DNA from 4 places in the Robertmurraya mesotrionivorans genome. Region 2 is predicted to be linked to each of the others. Evidence: riboswitches for the same ligand, from Rfam matches in the RefSeq annotation. Region 2 holds a riboswitch; each other region holds the start of a gene.
What was found. A riboswitch is a leader RNA that binds a small molecule or an ion and turns the genes downstream of it on or off. The one in region 2 is predicted to bind thiamine pyrophosphate.
Positions count from the first base shown of each region.

Region 1 (8,020 bases), on a different contig from region 2:
ATGTAAGTGTATTAGAAAATTGTCGACCAATTTACAAAGAACAAATTACTCAATTTGGTCTGTATCGTTGGATTGAACTTCCCTTGCCAAATCAGATTCAATACGAATATAATTTTGCTGAAATGAAAGAATCAATAATTAATAATTATGAAATGAGACCGATCATGTAGAAACAAGAGCCTCCCCATTTGGGGAGGCTCTTGTTTAATATGCGTTAGAATCCATGTACAAGCCGCCTCCGCTTTTTACCTAAAAAAGGGCGTTTGACTATTCGCACATTTTGGGTTTCTTACATAGGATATATTGACTTACAACTAAGGAGGTAATTTAAATGTCAGAAACATTTGGTGGATACGGCGGAGGTTTCGCTCTGCTAGTAGTTTTATTTATCCTTTTAATTATCATTGGTGCTTCTTGGGGCTATGGTTTCGGTTATTAAAAATTAATTAAAACTTTAAAGGGGGGAATTTAGATGTACGGATACGGATCTCCTTACAGCGGTTGCGGTTATCCAGCAGTTGGTGGAGTTGGGTACGGTGGTGGCTTCGCGCTAATCGTTGTACTTTTCATCCTATTAATCATCGTTGGTGCTGCTTGCTTTAAGTGGTAATAAAAAAGAATGAAGGTGGGGTTTCTCACCTTCATTCCTTTATAAACGAAAGAAGTGTTTTGTATTTACATACAGTGTTTCATATGTCTTTTCCACTGAGATAGCTTTCAATTCAGAAAGTTGTCTTATTGTTTGATGAATCATGTTGGGGTGTGTCATTCTTCCGCTAAACGGTCCTTCAAAGGGCCAAGGACCGTCTGTTTCCACCATCATCTGTGAAAGGGGAAAACGCTTAGCGATATGTTGAATTTCTTTTTCGTAAAAAAGGTCAGGAGTAAGCGATATGAAGTGTCCGTTTTGAATGATTCGATCCATATCTGTGTCTGCTCCTTTAAACCAGTGAAAATGAGCATTTTCAATACTATGCCTTTCTAACAGAGAGCAAACGGTTGGCACGTCATCATAAATTGCATGAAGCGAGATAGGAAAGTTTTTCTTGCTAGCCAGCTTTATCCACTCTTCAAGAAGTTCTATATACGGTTCCAGAGAAGAGTTCCAGGAAGTGGAAGTCCGTAAGTAAAAGGGGAGGCCAACCTCTCCAACCGCTATCATCTCATCGAAATGTGTGTACACCCATTGAAAAAGGTCTGCCATTTCTTCGTCTGAACCTATTGCTTGCTCAGGGTGAAATCCAAATGCTGTTTTGACATGTGGGTATATCCTTGAAAGATAAGCGTTTCTTTTACAGGATTCTAAGTCATAGGAAACGCTTATGAGCATTTCAACTTCGTCAAGTGTCTCCATCATCGTATGAATCTCTTCATCTAGGTACTTATCTAGATGTAAATGGCAGTCTGTTATTTTCCTCATTTTTGATCAACCTTTTCTTTTAAAAAATCATGAATCATTTTTTTGTAACGAAGAAATTCTCCGGAGAACATCATTTCCTCGTTTCTTGGTCGCGAGAAGGGAACAACAACCTCTTGTTTGATTCTTGCAGGTTTATCGGATAATACGAGTATTCGGTCGGAAAGAAAGAGTGCCTCCTCTATATTATGGGTAACAAAAATAATTGTTTTTTTGTACTGATCCCAAATCGAAAGTAGCCATAACTGCATTTCCTGACGAGTTAACTCGTCTAAAGCTGAAAATGGCTCATCTAAACATATGATGGGCTGGGGACTTAGAAGTGCCCGTAAAAATGCAACCCTTTGCTTCATACCCCCTGAAAGTTCGTGAGGAAAAGCATTTCTATACTCCATTAGCCCCGCTTTTCGCAGCATCTCCATAGCCATTTCGTAATCCTTTTTAGCTTTCAGCTCTTGGCCAAGAACGACATTTTGAATGATTGTTCGCCAAGGTAGTAAGGAAGGGGTTTGGGGCATATAACTAATATGTCCTCTGTTACCTGTAATGTCATTTCCTTCGAGTATAATGGACCCTGCTTGTGGAGCCTGCAGGCCACCGATTAACTGGAAAATCGTACTTTTTCCACTTCCGGAGGGACCAAGAATCGTTACGAACTCCCCGTTCTTAATAAAGAGGTTGAGATCATGTAAGATTTGTTTATCTCGATAAGAAAAAGACACATTTTGTAATTCAAGATGCTCCACGATTGTTCCCCTCAGCTTTCCAACGAATTATAAATCTCTCCAAACAATTAATCATGATAAAAAATAACAAACTTAATGCCATAATGAGAAAAATGGCAACAAACACGCGATCTGTTCGAAACGATGAGGAAGAGAGTGTCATATAGACTCCAATACCATTTTCTGATCCTAACCATTCAGATATAACGGCTCCCATGACACTGTAAGTCGCTGAAATTTTCAGACCTGAAAAGATTGAGGGAAGGGCAAACGGAAACTCAAGTTTCCAAAATAACTGTCGTTTTGTTGCTCCTGCCATTTGCATATAATGGAAGAGATCTGGAGCAACCTGGCGAAATCCATCCATGGCTGAAATCGTAATTGGAAAGAAACAAACCAGAGTGATAACAATTAATTTTGGTAATAGACCGAAGCCGAACCATATAACAAGAAGTGGAGCAAGTACGATAATGGGTATATTTTGCGATAAAATGAGAAGCGGATATAAAGATTCTTTTAAAAAAGGAATATTATGTAAAATAAAGGCAGTTAACAGACCTACGGTAACTCCAGAAACAAAGCCTAGAAAAATAAGCTGAATGGTGGATGTAAGATGTACAGAGACACTGCTCCAACCATTTATGAGTTCGTTAAAAATTTGTGATGGAGTTGGGAGAAGCCAAGTTGGAACCTGAGTAATTCTTGCGGTGAATTCCCAGCCAATGAATAAAAGGAGGAGAACAAAAATTGGTCTCCACCCTTTTTGTAATTTTTGTATCATGAACGATATTTCTCCGTAAGTGTATCCATTTTTATTCCACCTGGTTGATAAAGAATCTTCACCTGCGAAATAACATTGCTGCTTCCCATTTCAATCATCTTTTCGTTCATTTTCGTAATGACTGCAAAAAGTTCCTGAAGATCACCCTCCATAGTTGTTTCCAAGGGATGAACCTCATACTTTACTCCTGACGCATCAATAATGGCTATTGCTTCATCTACGTAAGGAATCACATTTTCACCGTTTTTTGTCTTAGGGATAATTTGTATACTAACAAGCGCGTTTGCCATATGACCAACTCCTATTGTGGTAAAAATTCATTAGTAAAGGCTTTTTCTGCATCTAACTCTGATTCTAGTAACCCATTTTCAAGCATCCAAGAAGCATAGTTTTCCCATACTTCTAAACGTTGCTGACCCCATTGGTCTGCATCGTCTTGATATTTGGTTGCAAGCCATTCCTGACTTTTCTTAACAAGCTCTGCGTCAAGCTCAGGAGCAGCTTTGATTAGGACGTCCGCCGCATCGGAAGGATTGTCGATAGCAAATTCATAGCCTTTTGAAGCCGCTTTAACAAAAGCTTTTACTGTTTCTGGATCGTTGTTAATCATGTTTTCACTAGTTGTTAACACAGGTGTATAGTAGTCTAGCTTTTCGGAGTAATCGGTTAAGTAGACCATATTTATGTCTTCTCCTCGTAATTCCGCTTCCACGCCTGTCCAACCGTAGTATATCCATGCAAAGTCAATATCACGTTCAACAGCGGTAAAGAAGTCTGCATCGCCTATGTTTACAATATTCACCTTTTCTACATCTGCTTGTTCCTGCTTCATAAGTGAGTCGATGACGGATTCTTCAACAGGTGAACCCCAACCACCATATGTTTTTCCTTCAAAATCCTTAGGAGATTGAATATTTTTAGATGCCGGTGATGCGAAACCAGATGTGTTGTGTTGAATGACCGCAGCTATAGAAACAAGCGGTACCCCTTGTACTCTAGCCTGTGTAATGCCCTCTTGATAACCTACACCAAAGTCTGCTTTCTCAGAAGCAACAAGTTGGTCAGCACCAGCCTCTCCAGGCATCTGAATGGTCACATCAAGACCTTCCACTTCAAAAAAGCCTTTTTCTTTTGCGACATATAGCCCTGTGTGATTTGTATTTGGAGTCCAATCAAGAACGACAGTCACTTTTTTTAATTCAGCACTTGATTCCTCCTTTTCTGTTTGTTGTTCATTTGTTCCTGAACATCCTGCGAGTAATACAGAAGCTGCTAATGCAGCTATCCATTTTGTCATTACTTTCTCCTCCAATGGTATAAGTAGGAATATGAACTGGACTTATAGACGTCAAAAAACGCCGCAGTTTTTGAACCGGGCGCATATATTTAAACAAGTTTATTGTTTAAAGAATATGTTCCCTACGCTGGTATCATCCAGATCAGGTTCAAAGGGTCAGCATCAATTGGATGCACTCTCAACCGGTCTTCAACCGGTCCCCCTACAATTCTTACCTATTTAGTTTGATTTCTATCTCATTATAGCAGAAATTATTTTCTTGAAAAGGAAGAACTTTCTTGAATAGATGAACATAATGATATGTTTGTTATCGCTTTTGTAAAGAACACATTGCAAACTTCATACAGTCACGATAAGATTGAAGTTATGGATGAATTTGTGTAAGGAAAGAAAGGAATTTCTATAATGGCAAAAAATTTTAAAGATGATGTACAATCGCGTCGCACATTTGCGATCATTTCCCACCCGGATGCTGGGAAAACGACATTAACAGAAAAGTTATTGTTATTTGGTGGTGCAATTCGTGATGCGGGAACAGTTAAAGGAAAGAAAACGGGTAAGTTTGCAACGAGCGATTGGATGGAAATTGAAAAACAACGTGGTATTTCCGTTACGTCGAGTGTGATGCAATTTGATTATAATGACTGTCGAGTGAATATTCTTGATACACCAGGTCACCAAGACTTCAGTGAAGATACGTATCGTACTCTTACAGCTGTTGATAGTGCGGTCATGATTATCGATTCAGCAAAAGGGATTGAGGAGCAAACCTTAAAGCTATTTAAAGTGTGTCGAATGAGAGGTATTCCGATTTTTACCTTTATCAATAAGCTTGATCGTCAGGGGAAGTCTCCATTAGAACTATTAGCTGAGCTAGAAGAGGTTATGGGAATAGAATCATATCCGATGAACTGGCCGATCGGTATGGGGAAAGAATTTCTCGGTATATATGACCGTTTCTACAAGCGAATCGAACAATTCCGTGTGGAAGAGGAAGAACGATTTGTTCCGTTAAATGAAGATGGAGAAATCGAGGGAGATCATAAACTAAAGCAATACTCCTTGTATGACCAAACGTTGGAGGAAATTATGCTTTTAAATGAAGCGGGAAATGAATTTTCTCGTGAAAGAATAGCAAATGGGGAACTAACACCTGTATTCTTCGGTAGCGCCCTAGCGAACTTTGGTGTTCAAACTTTTCTAGAAACATATCTTCAATTTGCTCCTGCACCTCAAGCTCGGGAATCTACAGAAGGGGAAATTGATCCGTTATCAGAGGATTTCTCAGGCTTTATTTTTAAGATTCAAGCAAATATGAATCCTGCTCACAGGGACAGAATTGCATTTTTACGTGTTTGTTCAGGAAAATTTGAAAGAGGGATGACAGTCAATATTCCACGCTTAGGAAAGTCAATGAAGCTTTCTCAATCAACACAGTTTATGGCTGATGACAGAAACACGGTTGATGAAGCGGTTAGTGGAGATATTATTGGTTTGTACGATCCAGGTACGTACCAAATTGGAGATACATTGACAGTTGGGAAAAACAACTTTCAATACGAAAAGCTTCCACAATTTACTCCTGAACTCTTTGTTCGAGTTTCTGCTAAAAACGTAATGAAGCAAAAGTCTTTTCATAAAGGAATTCAGCAGCTTGTTCAGGAAGGTGCCATTCAGCTCTTCCGTACGGTTCGAACAGATGATTATTTGTTAGGGGCCGTTGGTCAACTCCAATTTGAGGTGTTTGAGCATAGGATGAGAAACGAGTACAATGCAGAAGTATTAATGGAAAGATTAGGTTCAAAAATCGTCCGTTGGGTTGAAAATGAAGAAATTAATGAAAATCTTTCTAGCAGTCGAAGCCTATTAGTAAAGGATCGCTATGATAAGAAAGTATTTCTTTTCGAAAACGATTTTGCTCTTCGCTGGTTCCAAGAAAAAAATCCAGACATTACACTTTATAATCCTATGGATGATTACCAATAAGTACCTAGAAGTCCTCGTGTTTTGAGGGCTTCTTTTTTCTAGGAAAAAACTCTGCTTTTGGTATAATAGTATTGATTCTTAAGACCTGGAGGAGCTTCTATGAAAAAATGTACCGAATGCGGAGTTAGTTACAAAATTGATACCTCAGGGTACTTATTTATCGAGGGGATGAATAATGAGAATACTTTTACTGAGTATGAATACTCTTCGTTTCAAGAATTAGAAGACCATTTAAATACACTGACTATAGATCTGAAAAATCGTCCGGAAGTAAAAGCAGCTTTATCGAGTGAAAGGGTAAAGCCAATATTATTGACGTCTTTACCTGTTTTATTAGAGAGAGTAAAAAATCGGGAGATTGTTCAAGTAATTCAAACTGGGGAGTTAATTGGACATATACAACCAATCATCGATTTACAGAACAACCAATTATTTGCATTTGAATCTCTTTTACGTACGAATGGCATGAACCAAATGCCACCAGGACAGCTATTTCAGGTGGCAGAAAAAACAGGGCTACTATCGATGCTCGACCAAAGGGCAAGAGAGGTGGCCATACAGACTCGTAGAAAGTATATAAAAAAAGGGGTCAAAAGCTTTATTAATTTTTTGCCATCGACCATTTATAATCCGGAATTTTGTCTACAGCATACCTTTCATCTAGTTAATAGATATGGAATTGATCCAACAGATTTAGTGTTTGAGGTTGTAGAGACAGAGAAAATCGAAGATGTTGAACATTTGCAAAAGGTGTTTATCACTTACAAAAAACAGGGGATGAAGGTAGCCCTTGATGATGTAGGCTCAGGCTTTTCTACAATAGACATGCTAGAACTGCTACATCCCGATTATGTAAAAATTGACCGAAGCTATATTGACCACTGCGATCAAGATAGGCAGAAACAAAAGTTTTTAAGGGAAGTTCAACTAGTTGCACAAGACCTAAACATTCAAGTTCTGGCAGAAGGAATTGAAAGAATGGAAGAACTAGAGTTGTGTAGAGACCTCGGGATGAACCTAGCTCAAGGGTATTTTATTGGAAAACCAAAAGCAGGGGATCAATATCTAAATCTACAACTATAAGAATACTTTTTATGTAAGCTTCTCCAATAATGGGGAAGCTTTTTTAGCAGAGAGTTTGAATACAGCGCTTATTTGCATACGATATTGTGCTTCTTTATAATATGGGGCATAAAAGCTTTCAGTCGGCTGAATCTGTTAGGGTTTGAGAGGAGTTAGCAATCGAATGAAGATTAGCGAATATGCTATAAAAAGACCAGTTTTTACAATTGTCACAATGTTCTTAGTGCTGATTCTAGGAATCGTTTCGGTAGTGAATATCCCTTTAAAGCTAATACCGGAGATAAAACCTCCTGTAGGTGTGGTAGTAACGAATTATCCAGGTGCAAGTCCTGAGGAGATTGTAGAAAAAATAACAAAACCACTGGAGAGTAACTTAGCCACTCTGCCTGGTATAAAAACTCTCACCTCAACCTCACAGGAAGGCGCAAATTTTATCCTTCTTCAATTTTCTTGGACGACACATATTGATGAAATACAGGATGAAATTATTCAACGCATTGATTTAACAACTCTCCCAGACGATGCAGAAAAGCCTAGGTTCTTAAAATTTGACCCTTCGCAGTTTCCCGTAATTCAACTATCGTTAAGTGCGGATGAGAATGAGGAGATGTTGAGACAGTTAGCCCAGGAATTAGAACTGGAGTTAACAAAAGTGGATGGAGTTGCGAGCGTAAATTTATCTGGAACCTCTGCAAAGGAAGTAAAGGTTGAACTTGATCAGGAAAAATTAA
Region 1 is NZ_JBPCCH010000007.1:96,175-104,194, forward strand. Features, by position in the region: gene ACRX5O_RS13240 (hypothetical protein) at 1-170, shown strand, start outside; gene ACRX5O_RS13245 (YjcZ family sporulation protein) at 332-439, shown strand; gene ACRX5O_RS13250 (YjcZ family sporulation protein) at 473-610, shown strand; gene ACRX5O_RS13255 (TatD family hydrolase) at 650-1,420, opposite strand; gene ACRX5O_RS13260 (ABC transporter ATP-binding protein) at 1,417-2,163, opposite strand; gene ACRX5O_RS13265 (ABC transporter permease) at 2,150-2,923, opposite strand; gene ACRX5O_RS13270 (thiamine-binding protein) at 2,920-3,213, opposite strand; gene ACRX5O_RS13275 (ABC transporter substrate-binding protein) at 3,225-4,220, opposite strand; TPP riboswitch at 4,323-4,434, opposite strand; gene ACRX5O_RS13280 (peptide chain release factor 3) at 4,626-6,206, shown strand; gene ACRX5O_RS13285 (EAL domain-containing protein) at 6,306-7,289, shown strand; gene ACRX5O_RS13290 (efflux RND transporter permease subunit) at 7,453-8,020, shown strand, end outside.
Region 1: another riboswitch for thiamine pyrophosphate. It lies ahead of ACRX5O_RS13275 (ABC transporter substrate-binding protein); the one in region 2 lies ahead of thiW (energy coupling factor transporter S component ThiW).

Region 2 (8,020 bases):
TTGCTAGCGCAGAAGAAATAGTTTTGTGATGGAGGAAGGTGATCGCCTCTCCTCCTAATCTAACATTCTAGGAGTTGGTGACGTTGATAGGAGTGGAGACAAGAAGCAAGTCGATGGCCGGCTCTTCTGTAGAAGTGAAAAGGAACCTTAAAAGGCGGAAGGAATCCTCGCTTTGGTGGATGTATCTTCCAGCTCTAGCTGCTGTCTGCTTTTTCATCCTTTATCCTTTTTTAAACGGGATTAAAATTTCTTTTACAAACTGGAACGGATTTTCACAAACGTACGACTACGTGGGGTTCAGTCAATATACGAGGATGCTGAAGGACCCGGATACGTGGCTGGTAGTAAAAAACACTCTGCTGTATGGTGTCGGCAGTACCATTTTGCAGAATGTGATTGGTCTTGGGTACGCACTTTTATTAAATCAAAGAATCTACATGAGAAATTTTACGAGGACGATTGTGTACCTTCCGGTTATTATCAGCCCGCTGATCATGGGATATATCTTCTACTTTTTCTTTGCTTTCCAAGGCGGGGCACTGAATGATCTGCTTGTATTTTTCGGATTGGATAAAATTAATGCATTAGGCGATCCAAAAATTAATATTTGGTTGATCGTTTTCGTTAATACCTTCCAGTTTGTCGGGATTGCGATGATTATTTACCTGGCTGGGTTGCAAAGTATTTCAAAGGATTATTACGAAGCGGCACAAATTGACGGAGCGTCTAGTTTTCAGCAATTTAAAAATATCACCCTGCCGATGTTAATGCCTTCAATCACCATCAACATGGTTATTAACATTATTGGGGGATTGAAATTGTTCGATGTGATCGTCTCGCTGACAGGTGGCGGACCGGGCTATGCTTCGCAATCCATGTCTACGTTTATGTATGACCTTTATTTTAATAGACAAGATGCGGGATATGCAGCGACGCAAGGTGTATTTATGGCCATCATCATTTTGATTCTTAGTCTGGCAGCGCTTGTGTACTTCAAACGGAAGGAGATTGAGGCGTAATGGACTATATGGGTAAAAAGAAAAAGTGGTTACTCTCTGGAGTCGCGCTTTTGATCTCAGCCTTTCACCTAATTCCTTTTTATATTTTGATTACGACAGCGTTAAAGGAAAGGGGAGATTTTAGTTCGAAATGGGTGTTTCCCAAGGTTCTGGCGTTTGAGAACTTTGCGGAGGCGTGGGAAACGGCGACTCTTGGCAATGCGCTTTCGAATACCACGATTATTACCTTTGTAAGTGCTTTATTATTGATTGTTTTTGGCTCGATGGCCGCCTATCCCTTGGCCAGAAGGCAGACGAAACTAAATAAATTTGTTTTCATGATATTTATTGCGGTAATGGTGATCCCGCCTTTAACCGCTTTAGTTCCATTATATAAGCTCGTAGTCGACATCGGAATGATGAATACTCTCGAAATTGCCATCTTGAATAACGTGGCGTCCTTCCTTCCATTAACCATTTTCTTGTATTCAGGCTTTATTCGCTCGACGATCCCAAAGGAATTGGAAGAAGCCGCAAAAATTGATGGTGCTAGTACACTGGGAATCTTTTTCCGGATTGTATTCCCTTTGTTGAAGCCAGTTACGGCATCCATTTTAATCATTTCATGTGTATTCATTTGGAACGATTACCAATTCGCCATCTTCTTCCTTCAAGCAGAGGAAGTTAAGACCAGTACAGTTGCACTGGCACGATTCTTTGGGGAAAATGCCAACCAAATGAATCTTGTCGCTGCCGCAGCCATCATGGCTGTACTTCCAATGGTCGTTTTGTTCCTACTATTGCAGAAGCACTTTGTTAAAGGGTTGGCATCTGGATCGGTTAAAGGATAATTTACGAGAAAAAGCATCATATATTTAAACTAACTTAAAAAATTGGAGGTTCACTTATGTCTAAAATTACTTTTCTTGGCGCAGGTAGTACAGTATTTGCAAAAAATGTGTTAGGAGATTGCATGTTTGTTGACGCGTTGGACGGCTTCGAATTTGCCTTATTTGATATTGATGAACAGCGTTTGCGTGATTCCGAACAAATGCTGAACAATTTAAAGGAAACTCTCGGGAAAAACCTTACGATTAAAGCGTATACGGATCGGAAGGAGTCTTTAAGAGGCGCGAAATATGTAATCAATGCGATCCAGGTAGGCGGCTATAAGCCGAGTACCGTGATCGATTTTGAAATTCCGAAAAAATATGGCTTACGGCAGACAATTGCCGATACAGTTGGAATCGGAGGGATATTCCGTAACCTAAGGACGATTCCGGTTATGCTTGATTTTGCAAAGGATATGGAAGAAGTTTGTCCGGATGCCTTATTTATGAATTATACCAACCCGATGGCTGTTTTGACTGGGGTCATGAATCGTTTTACAAATATTAAAACGGTTGGCCTATGTCACAGTGTGCAGGTTTGTACAAAAGATTTATTTGAGGCATTGGGCATGGACCGTACAGGTGTGAAGGAGAAAATTGCCGGGATCAATCACATGGCGTGGCTGCTTGAGGTTAGCAAGGATGGCGTTAACTTGTATCCTGAAATTAAGAGAAGAGCCCGTGAATTGCAAAAAACAAAGCATGGCGATATGGTTCGATTTGAGCTAATGGATAAATTCGGGTTTTATGTGACTGAGTCATCTGAACACAATGCTGAATATCACCCGTACTTTATCAAATCTCGTTACCCTGAGTTAATTGAGCGTTTCAATATTCCGCTTGATGAATATCCACGTCGCTGTGAAAGGCAAATTAATGACTGGGTAGCTATGAGAGAGGATCTGGTTAACAATAAATCTTTGAATCATGTTCGTTCCCGTGAATATGGATCGCGCATTATTGAAGCAATTGAGACAGATGTTCCGTTTAAATTTGGTGGTAATGTCTTAAATACCGGAAGACTGATTAGCAATCTTCCAGAGAAAGCTTGTGTCGAGGTGCCTTGTATCGCGGACCGTAGCGGAATCACCCCAACTTATGTGGGAGACCTTCCAGAGCAGCTCGCAGCATTAAACCGTACGAATATCAACACGCAATTGCTGACAATCGAAGCAGCAGTCACGTTGAAAAAGGAATATATTTATCAGGCTGCTTTGCTTGACCCACATACCGCTGCTGAGTTATCCATGGACGACATTATTTCTCTATGTGACGACTTAATTGAAGCACATGGTGAATGGCTGCCAAAATTTAAAAGTGAGACTGGCGTAGCCATTACATTATAGGTCCTAGTCGAAGTTTGTCCATCGTAAAGGAGACCGGATTCTGAATGAATCCGGTCTCTGTTTTTATTACTTATGCGAATCTGCTGCAAACGAGTTTTAAGATGGAACATATTAGTATAATACCAATACCTTTACGAAATGGAATTATTAGATTATTATAATGCTTAATTGAATAAATAACTTCTACTAGGGGTGCCCTATCTTCGGGCTGAGAGAAAAACGCAAAGTTTTTTAACCCTTTGGACCTGATCTGGATTATACCAGCGTAGGAAAGTAGCCAACCAGTGAATGAATGTAACCATTCTAAAACTAACAAGGCCAGGTCCAATTATTATTGGAGCTGGCTTTTTTGTGTTACATAGAGAAACCATTTCAGAGTATTCCCTTGTAAAGTTCATCACGCGTTTGTACATAATTTATAATTTGGTTATTCAGGTGCTACATGGTTGAAGACTGTTATTGCCTTAAAAGAACCATTAAGTGCTTTATTAATAAATAGGAGGATATTGTAAATGAGAAAAACACACAAACTTACATTAACAGCCATGATGATTGCCATTGGGACACTATCGAGTAATCTCCTTTATATTCCAATCGGATTTACAAAGGTATTTCCCATTCAGCATTTTATCAATGTGTTGTCAGCGGTCCTATTAGGTCCATATTATGCAGTTGCTCAAGCACTATGTGTTTCCATATTGAGAAACATCATGGGAACCGGCTCAGTTTTTGCTTTTCCTGGAAGTATGGTTGGAGCATTTTTGGCTTCTCTTTTCTTTTTAAAAACAAGTAAGATTTATATGGCTTTTTTAGGTGAGGTAATTGGTACGGGAATCATTGGGGCCATTCTTGCCTACCCGATTGCCATATTACTGCTGGGGCAAAAAGCGACCTTGTTTGGATTTATCCCTTTATTTATTTTTAGTTCTCTTGTGGGCGCATTTTTTGCTGCTATCATTCTATCAATCTTATTAAAGAAAAAAATAGCTGTTTTTATTACAAAATGAATTTAAAGGAAAATATTATCATCTAACTTTGCAAGTAGGGAACTTTCGATGAAAAACTTATTTTATTACAGATGTCGATTCAGTTACAAAAACCATTGAGAACTATGAAGCCTCTCAAAAGCTAGCCGTGTTACCCGGGGATATTAATTATACATATTACCAACAAACTCAAAGCTTTGTATCATTACTTGATAAGTAGCTGGCTAATATGAATCTAAAATAAGATATAATGATTATGTAACCTTTTAACGATTATTTAAATGGTTAGAATATAATAGAGAAATTGGGAGGTAAACTTAATGACTGAAGCAAACAAATTTCCACTTATATCAGGTTATCTTTCTCTTGATTTAGTGAACACGGAAATAGTAAGACGTGGTCAACGTCAGGATTTATTGCTCTCGGAAGAGGATTTGATGGACTGGCTTCATGTAATAAAAGAGGAAAACTCTTATTGGGATGATCAGCTATTCTTAAAGGTCAAAGAGAGGATTGGACAAGTATTATTATGTATTCTAGAAATGCGGACTGTTTTAAGAGACTATTTTGAATTAATAACAGATGGACAGTCATTTCCTGATCAATTTATTGTTTTTTTAGAAAAAATTGTCGAAAAAGCACCATTCACTTATAAATTAATGCATAAAAAATTGATTCCCATTCCTGTTGGTGAGGTAGAGAATGCCCTTTTATCGTTGATTGCCTTTGATGTATTAACTTTAATTGATACAAAAAAGCTGTCCTCCCTCAAACGATGCTCCAATCCGGATTGTGTACTTTTATTTATTGATGAAAGTGGAAGACGCAAGTGGTGTTCAATGAAAATATGCGGAAACAGAAAAAAAGCAGCACGGTTTCAACAACGTAAATCCGATAATTAATGAAGAACCGACTTATTTCAAGAGTTGGTTTTTTTTTTGCATACAATATAACTAACCCTTAAAATATGTTTTGACAGGTTAGTTATATTGATGTATAGTAAAAAATAAGTAGAAGGAGGGGAAATAATGGATCGCGCTACAACAGTAAAGCGAAAAGCAGCACATTTATTTCACGTACGTTATTTATCTAAAATGAAAGGGAAAGGGAGAAGTCCATTAAAGGTAAATGTAAAGGACATAATAACCGGGTTAATCGGTGGATTTTTAACCATTTTTGCGTTAGTACTTTTAACAAACATGACAGCAGCCGTATGGTTAATGGCTCCCTTTGGTGCTAGCTGTGTGTTGGCATTTGGTGCATGGAACGCGCCTTTATCACAGCCGAGAAATATTATTGGGGGACATTTTGTTTCAACATTCGTTGGATTAACCATATATCAGTTATTGGGTAATGAACCTTGGATGATTGGTTTAGCTGTCGGTTTAGCGATTGCGTTTATGATGATTACAAAAACGACTCACCCACCAGCAGGGGCAGACCCACTTGTTGTTATGCTGGGCGCGTACAGTTGGAGTTACTTAATTACACCGGTATTAATCGGCTCGGTGATAATTGTTTTCTTTGCGTTGATTATTAATAATTTGCGAAGTAACCGGGAATATCCTACATTTTGGATATGATTAAGAATGTTCAGGAGGGAATAAAGTGGAAAACTATATCTTTAAACAATTAAGATTTGTTCGGGATAATACGATTGGTCATGTGGCAGAAATGAATGATGAGTCATCACTTTCCATTCCAGAAGGATTCAATAACAATATTAAATGGAATCTCGGGCATATATATGTCGTGCAAGAAAAGTTCGCCTTTCATTTCACTGGAGAAGAAATGAAGATACCTGATCAATTTACAGAATTATTCAGTCCAGGCACTAAACCAAGAGATTGGGGAGAAGAGGTGCCACCAATTCATGAATTAATCTTATTACTCGAAAATCAAGTCCGTAGGATTGAGCAAGTATTGAAATTTAGGATCAAAGAAGCTGTAGAACAACCTTATACAACATCCACAGGTCTTACATTATCAACAGTAGAAGAATTTCTTAGCTTTTGCTTATACCATGAAGGCATGCACTTTGATACGATTAAATCAATCAAACGAATTATTCAAAGTGGGAGAAAGAGTGAAGTATTTAGTGAGAAATAAAAGTAATAGTTTAAAGTCTTATTTTTTTAAATAAATTTATTGTCACACTCCATTAAACTTTCAATGATTCAAATCAATCTAGTTGCAGGTTAAACAAAGGTAATCATAAACAGTTACATGGGTTATATCTTTTGTTTCAATTATGTAAAAAGTAAAGATTAAATTAACAGGGATATATTAAAATAGTTAATCATAAAAAATCTAACATCTTTAATACTTGTTCAACAAAATGCACTCCTTTATTTCACTATGCCTTCACGAAGCCAAAGTGGTCTGAAATCATCCCATTTAACTGTTAAAACTATTTAAAAGGGTATGAAATCCTGCGAATAAGCGAGCATTCGTGAGAAAATCGTATTAAACTGAGGGAGTTCAAGAATGAAAAAAATTTTTATCGCTTGAGGGCTAATCTGTGAGGTTAACTTAATAGGTATAAGTCTCACCAGATTATCAAAACTTATAATTCATCGCTTGACAATAAACGAACGTTCATTTAATATAATACCCATGAGACATAAAGATGAAAATAAAAACCAAGCCATTTTTGATTCTACAATCCAATTGATTAACGAAGTTGGATTTGCGGATATTTCGATGTCCAAAATAGCCAAGAGAGCTAAAATTTCTGCAGCAACTATTTATGTTTATTATGACAGTAAGGAGGATTTATTAGTCAAGCTGTATCTCGATGTAAAGGAAAAGTTGAGTAGAAGTATGATGTATAATATTCATGAAGGTATGGATTCTAAAGAAGTCTGCTATATCTTTATGAAGAACACGTTAGAATTCATGATTGAAAACAAAGACTGGTTCCTTTTCTTGGAACAATTCTCAGCATCACCTTTTATGAATAGGCTGTGTACGGATGATACTGTTCCTTTGTTTAAACCCTTGTTACATTACTTTGAACTAGGAATTAGTAAGGGTGATTTAAAACAGGTGAAAGCTGAGTTACTAATTTCATATTGCTATTTTCCAATTATCCAACTCGCTAAGGGGTATCATGAAAATATGTTTACTGCACTTGAAGATGAATTTGAAACCACTTTGTTACTGAGTTGGAATGCCATTAGTCAATAATGGCATTCATCTTACACTTAAATTAAATGAACGTTCATTTAATTTAAGTATATTGAAAGGAGAAAAATATTAGAAAATGATTAAAGCACAATGGATTGAAACTCGATATCTCCATGTTCAAAGTATGGTGGGACAATCACCTCCAAGTTCCTCCGACTGAAGTGGATATTGTGATTTCTGAAGCCACTAGAATCAGACGTTATTCGGAGGTGTTGGTCTTTCATCAATATCTAAGTATTGAAACAAGCAAGTGACAAAAAATTTTATTATTAAAGGAGATCATACAAAATGACAAAAACATTTCAAAGCAAAGTAGCTTTAATTACAGGTGCAACCGGAGGAATTGGAAAAGCGACAGCTTTAACACTCGCAGAACGTGGTGCAAAGGTTGTTATTAGCGGTCGTCGTCAAGAATTAGGGAACCAAGTAGTTGACGAAATTGTAGCGAAAGGCGGAGAGGCGTTGTTTGTGACTTCTGACATTGGAAATGAACAAAAGGTACAAGAACTTATCAAGAAAACTGTTTCTCACTTTGGAAAGTTAGATATTCTTGTTAATAATGCAGGAATCTCTTTAGAAACGTTACCAGTAGCTCGAGCAGATGGAGAGCT
Region 2 is NZ_JBPCCH010000002.1:386,804-394,823, reverse strand. Features, by position in the region: gene ACRX5O_RS06065 (ABC transporter substrate-binding protein) at 1-21, shown strand, start outside; gene ACRX5O_RS06060 (carbohydrate ABC transporter permease) at 114-1,019, shown strand; gene ACRX5O_RS06055 (carbohydrate ABC transporter permease) at 1,019-1,849, shown strand; gene ACRX5O_RS06050 (alpha-glucosidase/alpha-galactosidase) at 1,906-3,234, shown strand; TPP riboswitch at 3,413-3,523, shown strand; gene thiW (energy coupling factor transporter S component ThiW) at 3,747-4,241, shown strand; gene ACRX5O_RS06040 (CGNR zinc finger domain-containing protein) at 4,541-5,122, shown strand; gene ACRX5O_RS06035 (HPP family protein) at 5,249-5,803, shown strand; gene ACRX5O_RS06030 (DinB family protein) at 5,829-6,329, shown strand; gene ACRX5O_RS06025 (TetR/AcrR family transcriptional regulator) at 6,837-7,409, shown strand; gene ACRX5O_RS06020 (SDR family NAD(P)-dependent oxidoreductase) at 7,698-8,020, shown strand, end outside.

Region 3 (8,020 bases), on a different contig from region 2:
TATTAGTGAATCAAGGTATTTCTGTATTGGTCTCCTCCCATTTGCTCTCAGAAATGGAACTGATGTGTGATCGGTTTGCCATTATAGAAAAAGGTAAGCTAACTCATATCTCCCGAATGAATGAAACAGTCCATCTAGGCAGTCAAACAAAACAACATGTGATGTTTGAGGTTGATAACACTGAACAGGCCTTTAATCTACTAGTAAATCAAAATTTGGGTGAAGAAAGAAAGGTGGAAGCGGGTTTTATCTATTCATCTATGGATCGGGAGACAGTTGCTAAGGCGAATCAGCTATTTGTCTCGAACGGATTACAAGTGTATGAAATTTCTTATTTAAAAGCATCGCTTGAAGATCGCTTCCTTGAGATTACAAATAAAGAAAAAAAGGAGCAATCGATATGATCGGACTTATTCAAAATGAAATGATAAAAATCTTCGAGAAACGGGCAAGCTGGATTTATATTGCAATACTAATTGTTGCAATGGTGATTGGTGGATTTATTTATCAAAGAGTAAATGGAGAGGCAGATGAAAATTGGCGTGAAAATTTAGAAGCACAGAATGCGCAGTATAAACAAGAAATAGAGCAAACTCCCGCCGATCAAGATCCAACCTGGCTAGAAGATCAAATCAAGCAAAATGAAAGATTTCTTGAGAAAAATATAAATCCAACGGCAAAAACCAATTGGCATTTTATGAACGATGTCGTAATAGGCGTAACAACACTTGTCACCTTGTTTTCTGTTATTGTAGCAAGTGCGGTCGTCGCTGCTGAGTTTTCAGATGGCACAATTAAACAGCTGCTCATAAGACCGCATAAAAGATGGAAGATCTTATTGTCAAAATATGTTGCGGTTTTAATATATGCAGTTATTTTAATGGCCACATTAATTGTCTCAGGATTCATTGTAGGGGTTTTATTTTTTGGTCTAGGAGACTTTCAGACACCATTTTTCGAATATACGCTAGATGGGCAAAAAGAGGCCGTACTTGGTACGCAGTTTCTCTTAAAAACAGTCTATTTTCTTCCTAGCTTGCTTATGATTACTACGATTTCCTTTATGTTGTCCACTCTCTTTAAAAGTCAGGCTGTAGCTGTAGGGATAGGAATTTTTGTTCTATTTGTTTCAACTACATTAGGTGGACTTATTATCATGCTTGCTGAAGAGTATACTTGGGCAAAGTTTCTTATTTTTCCTCATCTAGACTTAACCGTGTTTGCCCTCCAAGATAAGATTTTGCAAAATATTACCTTAGCTGGTTCCCTATTCATTCTTACCGTATATTATATTGTGTTTATGATTGCGACGTTTGTTTATTTTCAAAAACGTGATGTGAGTATTTAAATCCTACAAAACAAGGAGAGAGGTAGAAATAGCTACCTCTTTTCTTTTTGTGATAAAGTAGGTGTAGCATTTCTTAACGAAAGAGAGTGTTATAGAAAAATGACAAAAAAACTATATTATGAAAATGTGTATCAATCCACTTTTGTAGCAACTGTTACGAAAAGTGAAGACGATTATATTGTACTAAGTGAGACCGCCTTTTATCCTTCTGGTGGAGGGCAACCAAGCGATACGGGAACGATTAACGGAAAAGTAGTTTCGAATGTGGAAGAAGTAAATGGAGAAATTCGACATTATATAAATGACTCCATTTCTGTTGGTTCTAAAGTTGAGGGAATTATAGATTGGGAAAGAAGATTTGATCACATGCAGCAGCATGCTGGACAGCATATCCTAACTGCCGCATTTGTAGAATTATATGGTTATGAAACCATCAGTTTTCATCTTGGGTCAGAAAAAGTAACAATTGATCTCAATGTAGAGAATATCTCTTCTACAGAGCTGGAAAAAGTCGAGCAATTAGCTAATCAAATCATTCTAGAACATAGAAAAATAGAGACTAAATGGGTTTCAAAAGAGGAAGTAAGCGAATATCCGTTACGGAAAACCCTTTCAGTTGAAGAAAATATCCGCTTAGTAATCATTCCAGAATTTGATTATAACGGCTGTGGAGGTACTCATCCACAAAATACAGGTGAAGTTCAAGCCATTACTATCTTGGGTACTGAACGACAAAAGAAAAAGACAAGGGTCGAGTTTGTATGTGGTCACCGTGTTCGAAAGCAGATTCATGATAAGACAACTGTTGTATCAAAGTTAACAAGTCTCTTACATGCACCTCAAAATGAACTAGAGACTGCTGCCCTCCGACTCATTGATAGAAATAAAACACTTGAAAAAGAAATAAAGGTTTTACAAGAAACTATTTTACAGTTTGAAGCTCAGGATTTATTAAAAGAAACAACAAAAGTTGCGCACCATAGAGTCGTTCAAGCTACTTTTGCAGATAAGGGCCTCCAAGAGCTACAAACCATTGCTCGATATGTTTTGGCTATTGACCCTGAAGTCAATGTCCTTTTCGTTTCAGCGATAAATGGGAAACTTCAATTTGTGTGTCAAAGAGAAGAGTCGGCTATCAATATGAAGAATCTTGCTCAATCGATATTGCCAGTGATAAATGGAAGGGGAGGAGGAAATGAAAAACAGGCACAAGGAGGTGGAGAGGCTAAAACGATAACTTCTGATGCACTCCTTACAATGCTTTTACATCAATTGAAGTGAATGAGATTCCAGTAAGCTCTAAAGGTTACGATAATATTATTATGTAAACTAATAAACGTGAGGGATTTGCCTTGAATGAAGATTTACTCCAAAAAGCAGAAGAATTTATCAATCTTTGCTATTTAGAACTAGAAAAGGATCATGTTACCTTGTTAGCAAGATTGGAAGAAGTAAAAAGTTCGATTCGTAAGACGGGAACATATGAACATACATATGAAGAACTTTCCCATGGGGCAAAGATGGCATGGAGAAATAGTAATAAATGTATTGGACGTTTGTTTTGGGAGTCTTTGATTGTTAAAGATTGTCGTCATTTACATCAATCCGATGAGATCATCCATGCACTTTTCGAACATATCAAATTTGCGACAAACAATGGTCATATTAGACCGACCATTTCTATTTTCAAACAGGAAACAAAGGAACATTCCATACGGATTTGGAACCACCAGCTTGTTCGATATGCTGGATATGATACACAGCACGGATTGATTGGAGACCCTCACTCTATTCCATTTACAAAGGTGTGTGAAGAGCTAGGGTGGGAGGGGAACCATACAAATTTTGACCTTTTACCTCTAGTGGTTCAAGTAAATCATGAAAAACCAAATTGGAAAACTATCCCTCCGAGTCTAGTTCTTGAGGTCAATCTTTCACATCCGGAATATGAATGGTTTGAAGAACTAGAATTAAAGTGGTATGGTGTACCGATGATTGCTGATATGCGTCTTGAAATTGGTGGAATACAATACACGGCTGCCCCTTTTAATGGCTGGTATATGGGAACAGAAATAGGGGCTAGAAATTTAGCGGATGAAGACCGATATAATGTGTTGCCTTTAGTTGCTGATCACATGAAATTAGATTTGTCTAGAAATAGTAGTCTTTGGAAGGATCGAGCGCTACTTGAAGTGAATCGAGCGGTTCTATATTCCTATAAAAAGGCTGGAGTAAGTATTGTTGACCATCATACCGCTGCGGCTCAGTTTAAGTTGTTTGAAGAAAGAGAGAAAGAAAAAAGCCGGAAATTAACAGGCAATTGGACTTGGTTGATACCCCCTGTTTCTCCCGCATTAACCCATATTTTTCACCAGCAATATGACAATAGCATTCAATTGCCAAATTATTTTTATCAAGTGGCTCCTTACGAAAAGAAATAGATTTTGTCTATTTCTTTTTAATTAAAATAAAACGCTTCCATATCAAAAGAACTATTGTTAATATAGGTATAAAGTACAACCTATAAATGGGGGAGCAATCATGAATATCACTGTTCGAAAAAAAATTATAGGTAGTTTTGTTATTGTTTTATTCATGTTAGTAGTTGTAGCAAGTGCTGGGATTTTTCAACTTTATTCAGTAAACAATACGTATCAATCATTCTTAAAAGAAGAAGTAGGTCAAAAGCTAGAAGTGAAAAATCTCCAAGAGCAAATGATTAGAAAATCAGCAGCCGTTCGGAGCTTCCTACTCACTGGAGAAGCTGACTATATTACAGAATACGATGAGGCAGTAAAGAGCTTTGATAACTCTATGAAGAAATTAAAAACAACAATCACTGATAAGGAGTTATTAAATACGTTAACTGCTCTTGAGGAAATGTCAAAAAATGATTCGAAGTTTGCTCAAGACCAAATACAAATGAAGAAAGACAATGATGAATTAGGTTATTTAATTCTAGCAAAATCAACTGCACAAACGTTAGGTATGCAGTTTAATGCAAAAGTAAATGAACTTCTATCTATTCAGGAAAAACATTTAGACCATGCGAGTAGCTTGACCACAAAAAAAATAGATGGAATTGTCACAATAATGATTGTAATAAGTGTATCTGCGATTCTTGTGGCATTAGCACTAGCGACAATTATAAGTCTACAGATTGCAAAACCAATTGTTTATGCATCTAAAGCTATTGAGAAGGTTGCGAGCGGAGACCTTTCTATTGATGAGATACAAGTGAAAAATAAAGATGAAATAGGGGCAATGATACAGTCTGTCAACTTAATGGTTTCTGGATTAAGAGAAGTAGTTGTTCAAGTTAGAGATTCATCAGCTCAAGTTGCAGCTAGTAGTGAACAACTAAGTACAAGTGCGCAGGACAGTACTCAAGCAAGTGAACAAATTTCTCATATTGTTGAACAAAACTCAGAGGGTATGGATCTGCAACTACAACATTTAACCAAAATTCACACATTGATTGAAGAGATGTCTAGCAATATAAATTTAATTACAAAAAGTAGTGAAAAAATGCTCGTCACAGCTGATAATACGTTTCAAGTTACAGATCAAGGAGCATTATCTATCGAAAAAGTTGTTAACCAAATGAATCTTATCAATGATGGAGTTTTGAATGCTTCAGAAATCATTCGTCAGTTAGGGAGACGCTCGAATGAAATTACTTCTATCCTTAATATGATTACCACTGTTGCAGATCAGACGAATTTGCTAGCCTTAAATGCCGCAATTGAAGCTGCAAGAGCAGGTGAACATGGCAAGGGATTTGCTGTAGTTGCTGACGAAGTAAGAAAGCTCGCGGAGGAATCAAAAAAATCAGCCGATCAAATTACAAAAATGATTTCTTATATCCAATCTGAGACGGATCTAGCCGTTTCAGCAATGGAAGAACAGTCTCACAAAGTATCTGAAGGATTCGAATATAGTCAGGATGCAAAGAAAGCGTTTGCTCTTATTGGAGAGTCAATGGGAGACGTAATTGAAAAGGTATCAGACGTTTCATGTGCCATCGAGCTACTAAGTATGCATAGTTCAAATGTCGTACAAGCAATTGACGATGTAAAAGGAATCGCAGAAGAAAGCGTTGCAACAACTAGAGAAGTAGCAGCCGGAACAGAAGAAAACGTTGCTACCCTCCAAGAAGTAACCGCAAGTGCTCAAGACCTATCAGGAATGGCCGAAACCTTACAACAGCTAGTTCGCCGATTTAAAATATAAACATGAAAAGCATCTAGTTCCAACTAGATGCTTTTCTATTTAATTTTATATGATATAATGAAAACGAAATTATAACTACATACGAAGAAACCACAAGGGGAGCGTCATGCTGAGAGTGAACGTTTGTTCTGACCCTTTGAACCTGTTAGATAATTCTAGCGCAGGGATGTGGACTGACTGAATTTTTCGTGCAATCATGTCTATCTACGCTCTCCTTGAGGTTTCCAAAAAGGGGAGATTTTTTATATGGGAAACAAACGATTAATCATGATGATTGAAGCATCTTTTTTTGCAGCCTTTGCATTAATTCTAGACCTTCTTCCATCGATCAAGCTATCGCCTAATATTTCCATTTCATTTGCGATGCTACCTATTTTAATTATTGCCTTTAGATGGGGATTCGTTGCTGCAACCGCTTCTGGCTTTTTATGGGGACTATTACAAATTGCCATGGGTGATGCCTATATTCTAACTCCGCTACAGGGCTTCATTGAGTATTTTCTGGCCTTTGCGTTTATTGGATTTGCAGGTTTCTTTATGAAAAAAATTCAGGTAGCACTTACTGAAAATAAAAAGAAAGCCCTTCAATGGATGATAGTTGCCACATTCGTCGGAAGTGCGGCTCGTTATTTTTGGCATTTTATCGCGGGATTTTTATTCTGGGGAGAATATGCACCGGATGGGATGTCTCCATTCTTATTTTCACTAGGCGTGAATGGTGGTACAATGATTGGGGCAGCCATCTATTGTTCCGTTATTTTATTCTTATTAGTGTCTAGCTCACCAAGATTTCTTCTCCACAAAAGGGTTTCCTCTTCAGAGACCATGAAAAAAATATCGTAATCTAACACTCGTCCAATGTTTTGGACGAGTTTTTTGTATGGTTTTTCCTCAATGAGACAAACTATCCCAAGAACTAACATTAAAATGGAGGATTTTATGAAAAAAACTTCATTTATCATTTTTTTGGTCATCTTTACACTGTTCCCTCATCATGGGCATGGCCAGGAAGTGAAAAAGGCAGCTATTATTATTGACGATTTTGGCGGTGGTGTGGGAGGTGTAAAGGATTTTCTAGAAGGTGATGTGAGAATAACGGCGGCTATTATGCCTTTTAATGAACTTTCTAAAAAGCATGCAGAATGGGCATATGAAAATGGCTTAGAGATTATGGTACATTTGCCTATGCAGCCAAAAAAGGGAAAGGCCTCTTGGTTAGGGCCGAAGCCAATAACGAATGACTTATCAAAGGAAGAAGTAAGAAAGAGAGTCATTGATGCTATCGATAGTGTTCCTCATGCTATGGGATTAAATAATCATATGGGCTCGCTTGTCGTTGAAAATGAGGAGATTGTCAGAATTATTGTCGAAGTAGCAAAGGAAAAGCAGCTATATATTGTAGATAGTGCAACAAGTCCAAAATCAAAATTTGAGGAAATCACTGAGGAATTAAATGTACCTTTTATTAAGCGAGACGTGTTTTTGGATGATATCTGTTCTGTGAATCAGGTCAAAAAACAAATGCTTATCCTTGCAAGGATTGCGGAGAGCAGGGGAACCGCTGTTGCAATTGGACATGTTGGTACATCAGGTAAGGTATGCTCGTTAGGTGTTACTGAGTCAATGACTGAATTTAAGCAGAAGCATATAAAGGTCGTCCCGGTATCCGAACTGTTATCTGATTCCATTCGATCAAAGTATTTTCATCTATATTAAAATTGGCTGTCCAGTGGGTGGGATCCTCCCATTCATTGGACAGCCTTGTTTTTTATTGATACATGCTTGGAACTTGATTAAGTTCAACATTCACATCGTCTGAAGTATACAAAAGTATGGATACGGAACCCCCTCTCACTTTTGAACGTATTAAGATAGGATGCTTATAGTTGTTCATAAAAACAAAGTCAGGCCCATACCAACTGACTGTTGCATCGCGACCTGGAGGAACATAAGGGACACGTTTGGAGTGAGAATATCGTTTCACGATTTTTAACCCTGCTCGATCCACAGCATTAAAGAGTGTAGAAGACACTTGGCAAATACCTCCGCCGACCCCCTCAGAAAGCTCACCTCGAACAATAATAGGAGCTGGCGTATATCCACGTTCTTTTGTCCGTTGACCAACCACCTCATTGAACGAAAAGGTCTGACCTGGAAATAGGACGTAGTTATTTATCGCTTCGGATGATATTCTTATATTATTTGTTCTTGAGGTATTGTAGCTATTGAAATAAGTGACATAATATCCGATCGCTTGTTGTCGAATTCTTGACAATAACTCACTATCTACCTCTGGGAAAATGGATTTTTTAGGTACTTTAAGCGTTTTAGCACCTTTACTATAAAAATAGGAGTGATATAGGGTATGAAATGCTCTCTTATCGAGTTGATATCCCAGCTGCTCTGGCTGTAAATTTCCATGTTCATCAAGAAAAGCAT
Region 3 is NZ_JBPCCH010000005.1:76,632-84,651, forward strand. Features, by position in the region: gene ACRX5O_RS10705 (ABC transporter ATP-binding protein) at 1-404, shown strand, start outside; gene ACRX5O_RS10710 (DUF2705 family protein) at 401-1,348, shown strand; gene ACRX5O_RS10715 (alanyl-tRNA editing protein) at 1,448-2,629, shown strand; gene ACRX5O_RS10720 (nitric oxide synthase oxygenase) at 2,701-3,789, shown strand; gene ACRX5O_RS10725 (methyl-accepting chemotaxis protein) at 3,890-5,581, shown strand; TPP riboswitch at 5,667-5,765, shown strand; gene thiT (energy-coupled thiamine transporter ThiT) at 5,828-6,424, shown strand; gene ACRX5O_RS10735 (divergent polysaccharide deacetylase family protein) at 6,521-7,297, shown strand; gene ACRX5O_RS10740 (VanW family protein) at 7,350-8,020, opposite strand, start outside.
Region 3: another riboswitch for thiamine pyrophosphate. It lies ahead of thiT (energy-coupled thiamine transporter ThiT); the one in region 2 lies ahead of thiW (energy coupling factor transporter S component ThiW).

Region 4 (8,020 bases), 260 kb from region 2:
GATGTTGTTTCTGATGGTGAAGAATCGATTATTATTTCAAACGGGCATCCCCTTCTAACAAAAGTAACTGGGACTGGTTGCTTATTTTCATCAGTCGTAGGAGCGTTTGTAAGTGTTGAAACTAATCATTTACTAGCGGCTGCAGGAGCCTCAGCCTTTTATGGAGCAGTTGCTGAGCGTGCAGTTTTAGCGACAGGAGACCATCATGTAGGCACTTTCCAGATGGAATTTCTTAACCAACTTATGCTCACTTCATCCTCTGATGTGGTAGACCTTGCCAAAGTGTATTCAAAAGTCACAACCATATAAGGAGCATAGGGAAAATGGAATTTCTAAAACTGTATTTTATTATGGGCAGTCAAGATTGCATGGATCGAACACCTGAAGAAACGTTAGCTTTAGCGATTGAAGGTGGAATAACGTGCTTTCAATACCGAGAAAAAGGGAGCAATTCTCTTGGAGAGATAGAGAAGTACGAGCTTGGAAAAAAACTACGAGAACTCTGCGCGAAACATAGGATACCATTTATCGTCAATGATGATTTACCACTCGCTATTGCTCTTGATGCTGATGGAGTTCATGTTGGCCAGGACGATGAAAATGCAAAATATGTGAGAGAGACAATCGGTCCTAACAAAATTCTTGGTGTATCAACTCATACGGTTGAAGAGGGACTTCAAGCTGTTCGAGACGGAGCTGATTACTTAGGAATTGGACCGATGTATCCTACGATTTCAAAAGAGGATACCGAAAAACAACAAAACTTGGATATCTTTTCTGAATTTCGTAACGCAGGAATCTCTCTGCCTCTTGTTGCGATTGGTGGAATTAATTCTGTCAACGGAGAAACCGTTATGAAAGCAGGAGCAAATGGCCTAGCGATCATTTCCGATATTTGTCGAACCAGTCATATCCAACAGCATACCAAGCTTTTACGTAGATTAGTTGATGAATTTTAGTCAAAGAGAGGTCATTCACTATGGTAAATAAGGCATTAACCATTGCAGGTTCAGATAGTGGTGGAGGGGCTGGCATACAGGCCGATCTGAAGACATTTCAAGAACTAGATGTGTACGGAATGTCAGTGATAACAGCTGTAACCGCACAAAACACAACAGGGGTACAAGGTGTCTATAGTGTTCTTTTGGAAGGAATTAAAGAACAACTCCAATCGATTGCTGAAGATTTGCGTCCAGATGCGATCAAAACCGGGATGTTATTTAACAGTGACACCATTGAGGCGGTTGCGAGATTTATAGAATTTTATGAGATGAAACACATCGTCGTAGATCCGGTGATGATTGCAAAAGGTGGAGCTTCACTTTTACAAAACGAAGCAGTAAAAGCATTAAAAGAAAAATTACTGCCACTCGCGACTATCGTTACTCCAAATATTCCCGAAGCAGAGGTGCTTACAGGAATAAAAATTGAGACGATGGATGACCGAAAGCAAGCAGCAAAATTGCTTCATGTCATGGGTGCTGAATCTGTCATGATTAAGGGCGGCCATGATCAAGGAAGTGAAGAAATGATTGATCTTTTATATGATGGACAGCAATTTCACACCTTTACTTCGAGTCGTATTTCCACAAAAAATACTCATGGCACAGGCTGTACCTTTTCCGCTGCGATAACCGCACAACTCGCAAAAGGAAGCCCGGTTGTTCAAGCGGTGCAAGTGGCAAAAGACTTTATACAGGCAGCCATTGAGGATGATCTAAACATTGGATCCGGTCACGGTCCAACCAATCATTGGGCTTACAAACGAAATAAAGCAAAAATCGGAATCAAATAAAATACAAAATTAGCTAGGGGTGCCTTAAGGCTGAGAGGAAACTTTCCAACCCTTGAACCTGATTTGGTTAGAACCAACGTAGGGAAGCAATCATTTTGCGTGAGCTCTATTATGAGGAAGAGCTCCATGTAAGAATGTGAAGACTTGCCAAGATTGGTAAGTCTTTTTTGTTATCCAAAACAAACCTATAGGAGGAACCACAATGACCGACTTATTAACGATTGGAAACACACAGCTACATAACCGTCTACTAACAGGAACAGGCAAATTTTATAATCACAAGCTAATGAAAGAAGCACTAACTCAATCCGGTTCACAGGTTGTTACTGTCGCTTTAAGACGAGTCGACTTGAATGCTACTGGAGAAGAGAACATTCTAGAAGACATTCCTAAAGACATGATTTTACTTCCGAACACATCGGGAGCAAGAACCGCAGACGAAGCGGTTCGAATTGCACGACTTGCAAGAGCAGCCGGTATGGGTAATTGGATTAAAATCGAAGTCATTTCCGACCAAAAGTACTTGCTTCCCGACAATTACGAAACGGCTAAGGCAACTGACATCCTAGCGAATGAAGGGTTTGTCGTTCTACCTTATATGAGCCCTGACTTAATGGCAGCAAAAGCGATGCAAAATGCTGGAGCAGCAGCCATCATGCCACTTGGATCTCCGATCGGTTCAAATCGAGGAATTCGGACGAAGGAACTGATCCAAATTTTAATAGAAGAAATAGAGCTTCCAATCATTGTTGATGCAGGAATCGGAAAGCCATCTGAAGCAGCCGAAGCGATGGAAATGGGGGCAGCCGCTGTACTGGTAAATACAGCCATTTCTACAGCAAAGGATCCCGTTGAAATGGCCATCGCCTTTGATCTAGCAGTCAAGGCTGGAAGGAAAGCCTACCTAAGTGGAGTAGGACCGACGACAACGACAGCACAAGCGTCATCTCCATTAACAGGATTTTTAGGGTAGGTGAGTGAAATGTCATTTTATGATGAATATGTAAAAATAAAAAATTACCCATTTGACGACTTTTTTTCCTCCATCACCACTCAAGACGTAAAAAAGGTTTTGCAAAAAGAGAGACTTCATACAGAAGACTTTTTAATTCTTTTATCTCCAGCAGCTGAAAATTGTTTAGAAGAAATGGCACAAATCGCTCATAACCGTACCGTACAGCATTTTGGACGTACGATTCAATTATACGCACCACTATATTTAACCGATTATTGTGTGAACAAATGTACGTACTGCAGCTTTAGTATCGATAACGACTTTCCACGTAGAAAACTGACATTGTCTGAAATTGAAGAAGAATCGAAGGCGCTTGTCAAAATGGGTTTACGCCATATTATCCTGCTAACGGGAGAATCTCGCCTACATTCCTCAGTCGATTATTTGTGTGAAACGATTGATGTGATGAAAAAGTATTTTTCTTCTTTATCCATTGAGATACAGCCATTAGACACTGAAGAGTACCGAACACTTGTTGCTCGTGGTATTGATGGATTAACCGTATATCAAGAGGTGTACAACGAAGAAATCTATAAAGAGCATCACTTAAAGGGACCGAAACGGAATTATCGCTATCGACTAGATGCACCAGAAAGAGGTGCTCAAGCTGGCATGAGATCCGTCAATATCGGAGCACTACTAGGAATGGATGAGTGGAGAAAGGAAGTCTTTTTCACTGGACTTCATGGTCATTATTTACAAAGAAATTATCTTGAAACGGATATTGCTCTATCATTTCCTCGAATTCGGCCAAACCTTGGTGGCTTTCAACCAAAGGTTGATGTAACAGATAAAAATTTGGTTCAAGCAATGCTAGCATCCCGTTTATTTTTACCACGTGCAGGTATGACTCTATCAACGAGAGAAAGCGCGGATCTAAGACGTCACTTACTTCCATTGGGAGTGACCAAAATGTCTGCCGCCTCATCAACCGTTGTTGGGGGCTATGCCAATAAAGAACACACACATAGCCAATTTGAAATATCGGACAAAAGAAGTGTGGCTGAGGTAAAGGAATCATTAAGAGAACTTGGCTACCAACCTGTCGTAAAAGATTGGGAGATACTGACACATTCATCATAAGGAGAGCCACATCATGCACTATGAAGATATCAAGCAAAGAATTCTCACTTTTATTGAAGATGAAGAAAGAGATTCATTTGATTCATTAGCTTTACAGGTTTTCGCCTATCAGTACGAAAATAATCGTATTTACAGGAAGTTTTGTCGATCAAGAAAGATTAACCCATCGATGGTTGAATCGTATCAGCAAATTCCTCCTGTACCAGTAAGTGCTTTTAAGGAGGCCGACATTGCTTGTACACCGATTGAAGAGGCGGAGACGTATTTTCAAACAAGCGGAACGACAAGTGGAAATCAAGGGAGAAATTTTCACCGTGACTTAGAGGTGTGGACTTCTTCAATGAAAACTCATTTTGAAGAAAATATCATGAAAGACAAGAACCTAGTGAAAATGGCTATACTATTTCCGAATCCAACGGAAATGCCAAATTCCTCTCTGTCACAGTATTTGTATACAGCCATTCGCAACTACGGAACAGAGGAGAGTGTTTATATCGCTAGCAATGGAGCTTATGATTTCGAAAAGCTTGTCTCGTTCATTGAAGAATCTGAACGTACAAACACCCCTGTATATTTGTTAGGGGCTACGTTTTCCTTTATCCATTTTGTTGAGTACACGAAAGACAAAAACCTCCGATTTCAATTACCAAAAGGAAGCCGTTTAATGGATACAGGTGGTTCTAAGGGTCGAGCCATCGAAATGAGTTCAGATCAATTTAAACAAATGGTGGCAGAAGCGTTTAACTTACCCGTTGAGGATTGTGTGAACATGTATGGAATGACTGAACTAAGCTCCCAGTTCTACGATCAAAACGGATCTGGTCGACAAAAAGCCCCTCATTGGGTAAGAACAGTTGTCATCAATCCGGAAAATGGTTTGTGTGTACAAGATGGAGAGCGAGGAATTCTCGTTCATTATGATTTAGCCAACTTCCATTCGGTCCTTGGGGTTATGGCGGAGGACTTGGGGATTGCAGAAAAAGATGGATTTTACTTGTTAGGAAGAAGCGAAGGGGCAGAAGCAAAGGGCTGTTCCCTCGCCGTAGAGCAGTTTCGTAACGGAGTAAGTAAATGGAACTAAAAATTGGTTGTGTCCCAAGCATGATCTCACCATCTTATGAAGAACGTACGTTTGATTCTCTAACACTTCTTGTACCAAAACTTACGTGTGAGGAACTGAAACAAGTCGTTTTACATCTAAGACAGCAGCAACTAAAGCTACAAGCACGGAAAACGAATGACATTATTGACATCCTTGACCAAGCCATTCAACTCTGGCTTGACCCGAACTATCACTATAGAAAACTAGCGGAAGAGCTTCTTCCAATTGTAACGGGATATGACTCGGAAATGATACGTGTGTTTTTAGATTCGTATTTACGTTCCTTTCGTAAAGAAAAGCTGCAAAGAATGGTAGAGGTGGATTTCCCCAATCCTCTCGTCCTTGACGGCTTTCGTCCACGTTCATCAGGAGGCTTAACAAGAGCATATGGACCAGAGCTCATTACGCATGTATTTTCCGGAAATGTTCCTGCCTTGCCGCTATGGAGTTTAGTGAGTAGTCTTTTAGTTAAGTCTAGTACACTTGGGAAGCTCTCCTCCTCCGAGCCTTTGTTTCCTTCTCTGTTTGTTGAAACATTGAGAGAGATTGACAGAGACTTAGCGGAATCAATCGCCATCATTTGGTGGAAAGGTGGAGAAGAAGAATTAGAGAGTATAGCATTCTCTTCGTCAGAAGCAGTGATCGCATATGGAAGCGAGAAGTCCATTGATTCTATTAGAAAAAAAGTTCCACCTCACGTCAATCTACATGCACATGGACATAAACTAAGTGCTGGCTTTATAGCAAAAGGCTGCTTACAGCGTGTTCTCGTAACCGAAACTGCCAGGAGGGCTGCGAAGGATGCTTCTCAATTTGATCAACAAGCCTGTCTTTCTCCTCATGTCTTTTTTGTCGAGGAAAAGGGGAATGTCTCGGTACGTGAATTTGCTAGTTTGCTAGCGCAAGAAATGAATAATTATGAGGTGAAAATGCCAAGAGCTAGATTAAGCGAACAGGAAAATCAAGCGATCATTCAGACTCGCTCAACCTTTCAATTTCAAGCCTTTCAAACGAAAGATATAGCACTTTTCGAAAGCGAGAAAAGTACTTCTTGGACGGTTGTTTACGATAAGAAAGCTACTTCGTTTCCGATATCGCCATTAAACCGCTTTGTGTATGTGATTCCCGTTCAGTCCATTGTCGATGTACCTTCCTATCTTAATGAAATACGAGGATTATTACAAACCGTTGGGGTCGCCTGCACTCCAAACAACTTTCGTTCCATCATAGAAGTGCTCGGTCAATGTGGAGTCAATCGACTTACCTTTCTAGGCAGAATGGGAGAACCAGAACCTGGTTGGCATCATGATGGCAGACCTCATTTAGCCGATTTGGTTCGTTGGGTCGACGTGGAGGCTAGCATAGAAATCGAAATGGATGCGTATGATCCGAACCGAATATAAGGGGAGAATGGAAATGCAGCCACCATATATACAATTAAAAGAGATTGGTCTTACCTATGACAAAGATCAAAAGGATACAATCCGTCAATTTTCCCTTGATATGAAGGAAGGGGAATTCATCAGCATCGTTGGAAAAAGTGGCTGCGGAAAAACGAGTCTGCTCCAAATGATTGCAGGAATGCAAAAGCCTACCACTGGAATGATTACAATAGGCGGACATGAGGTGAAAGAACCGGTCGAAGAGCTTTCATACGTTTTTCAAAAACCTATTTTGCTAGAATGGAAGACGATCTTGGAAAATGTCGTACTTCCACTCCAGTTAAAGAGAAAATTGACAGAAAAAGATATGCATAAGGCAAAGGAAATGCTAGATCGTGTCGGACTTACGGATGCGATTCATAAATTTCCATATGAGTGTTCGGGAGGAATGCAGTCAAGAGTGGCAATCGTACGAGCTTTACTTGATAAGCCACGAATCCTTTTGATGGACGAACCATTTTCTGCACTAGATTCTTTTACCAAGGATCAGTTACATGTTCAACTTAATGAATTAATCAATACGTACAAACCAACCGTATTATTTGTCACTCATGATCTGCAGGAAGCATTTTTCCTGTCTGACCGGATTATTCTTCTAGGTGGGGAACCTGGAAGAATTCTTCAAGAGTACCAAGTACCGTTTACTCGACCACGACAGAAGTCTATTTTATTTGATCAGTCTTTTTTCAACTTTCAGCAAGATATGAATGAGAGGCTTCAACTATGAAGAAAATCTATCTATATTCGACTCTACTATTTATTTCCTTGCTTATTTTGTGGGAGATGATTGTAAAGGTGAAGAAAATATCACCGTTAATTTTACCCACACCAACAACGATTGCAGAAAATCTTTTCACCCTGTTACTTAGTGGGTATTTTCTGCCACATATTTTCACAACCCTAGTTGAAATTATTAGCGGATTTTTTGTAGGTGCTCTCATCGGAATCGGGCTAGGCCTATTGGTTTCACAGTCGAACACCCTTCGACTTGTTCTGAAGCCTTATATTATCGCAACACAAGCGATGCCAAAAGTCGCTTTAGCTCCGCTTCTCATTCTATGGTTTGGGTACGGATATACGCCAAAGATTTTGATTGTCGCATTAATCAGCTTCTTTCCTTTATTTGAAAGTACCATAACGGGCTTATTAGTAGTCGACAAGGACCGGTTAGCCCTTTTTCAGCTATTAAAAGCAAGCAAATGGCAAACCTTGTGGAGACTGCAGCTACCGACTGCCATCCCTTACTTGCTTTCGGGTATGAGGGTGGCGCTTGTCCTTAGTGTGGTTGGAGCGGTTGTTAGTGAGTTTATCGGTGCGAATAAGGGATTGGGTGCGTTAATTATCGTGGCACAAGGAATGATGGATACGCCATTATTATTTTCTGCCTTTATCCTTTTAACAACTATTGGCATTCTTTTGTACGCTTCGATATATGCCGTCGAACATCTTTTTTTAAGAAAATATACAACTTATCGGAGGAAAAACTCGTGAAATTCACTAAATTATTACTACCTATTTTACTAGTTTTAACAGTCATAGTAGCAGGTTGTTCAAAGGAAAGTAGTCAACCAATGGAAACGGAA
Region 4 is NZ_JBPCCH010000002.1:127,898-135,917, reverse strand. Features, by position in the region: gene thiM (hydroxyethylthiazole kinase) at 1-309, shown strand, start outside; gene thiE (thiamine phosphate synthase) at 324-959, shown strand; gene thiD (bifunctional hydroxymethylpyrimidine kinase/phosphomethylpyrimidine kinase) at 980-1,795, shown strand; TPP riboswitch at 1,801-1,897, shown strand; gene ACRX5O_RS04750 (thiazole synthase) at 1,998-2,768, shown strand; gene thiH (2-iminoacetate synthase ThiH) at 2,778-3,893, shown strand; gene ACRX5O_RS04740 (LuxE/PaaK family acyltransferase) at 3,907-4,974, shown strand; gene ACRX5O_RS04735 (acyl-CoA reductase) at 4,965-6,398, shown strand; gene ACRX5O_RS04730 (ABC transporter ATP-binding protein) at 6,412-7,164, shown strand; gene ACRX5O_RS04725 (ABC transporter permease) at 7,161-7,928, shown strand; gene ACRX5O_RS04720 (ABC transporter substrate-binding protein) at 7,925-8,020, shown strand, end outside.
Region 4: another riboswitch for thiamine pyrophosphate. It lies ahead of ACRX5O_RS04750 (thiazole synthase); the one in region 2 lies ahead of thiW (energy coupling factor transporter S component ThiW).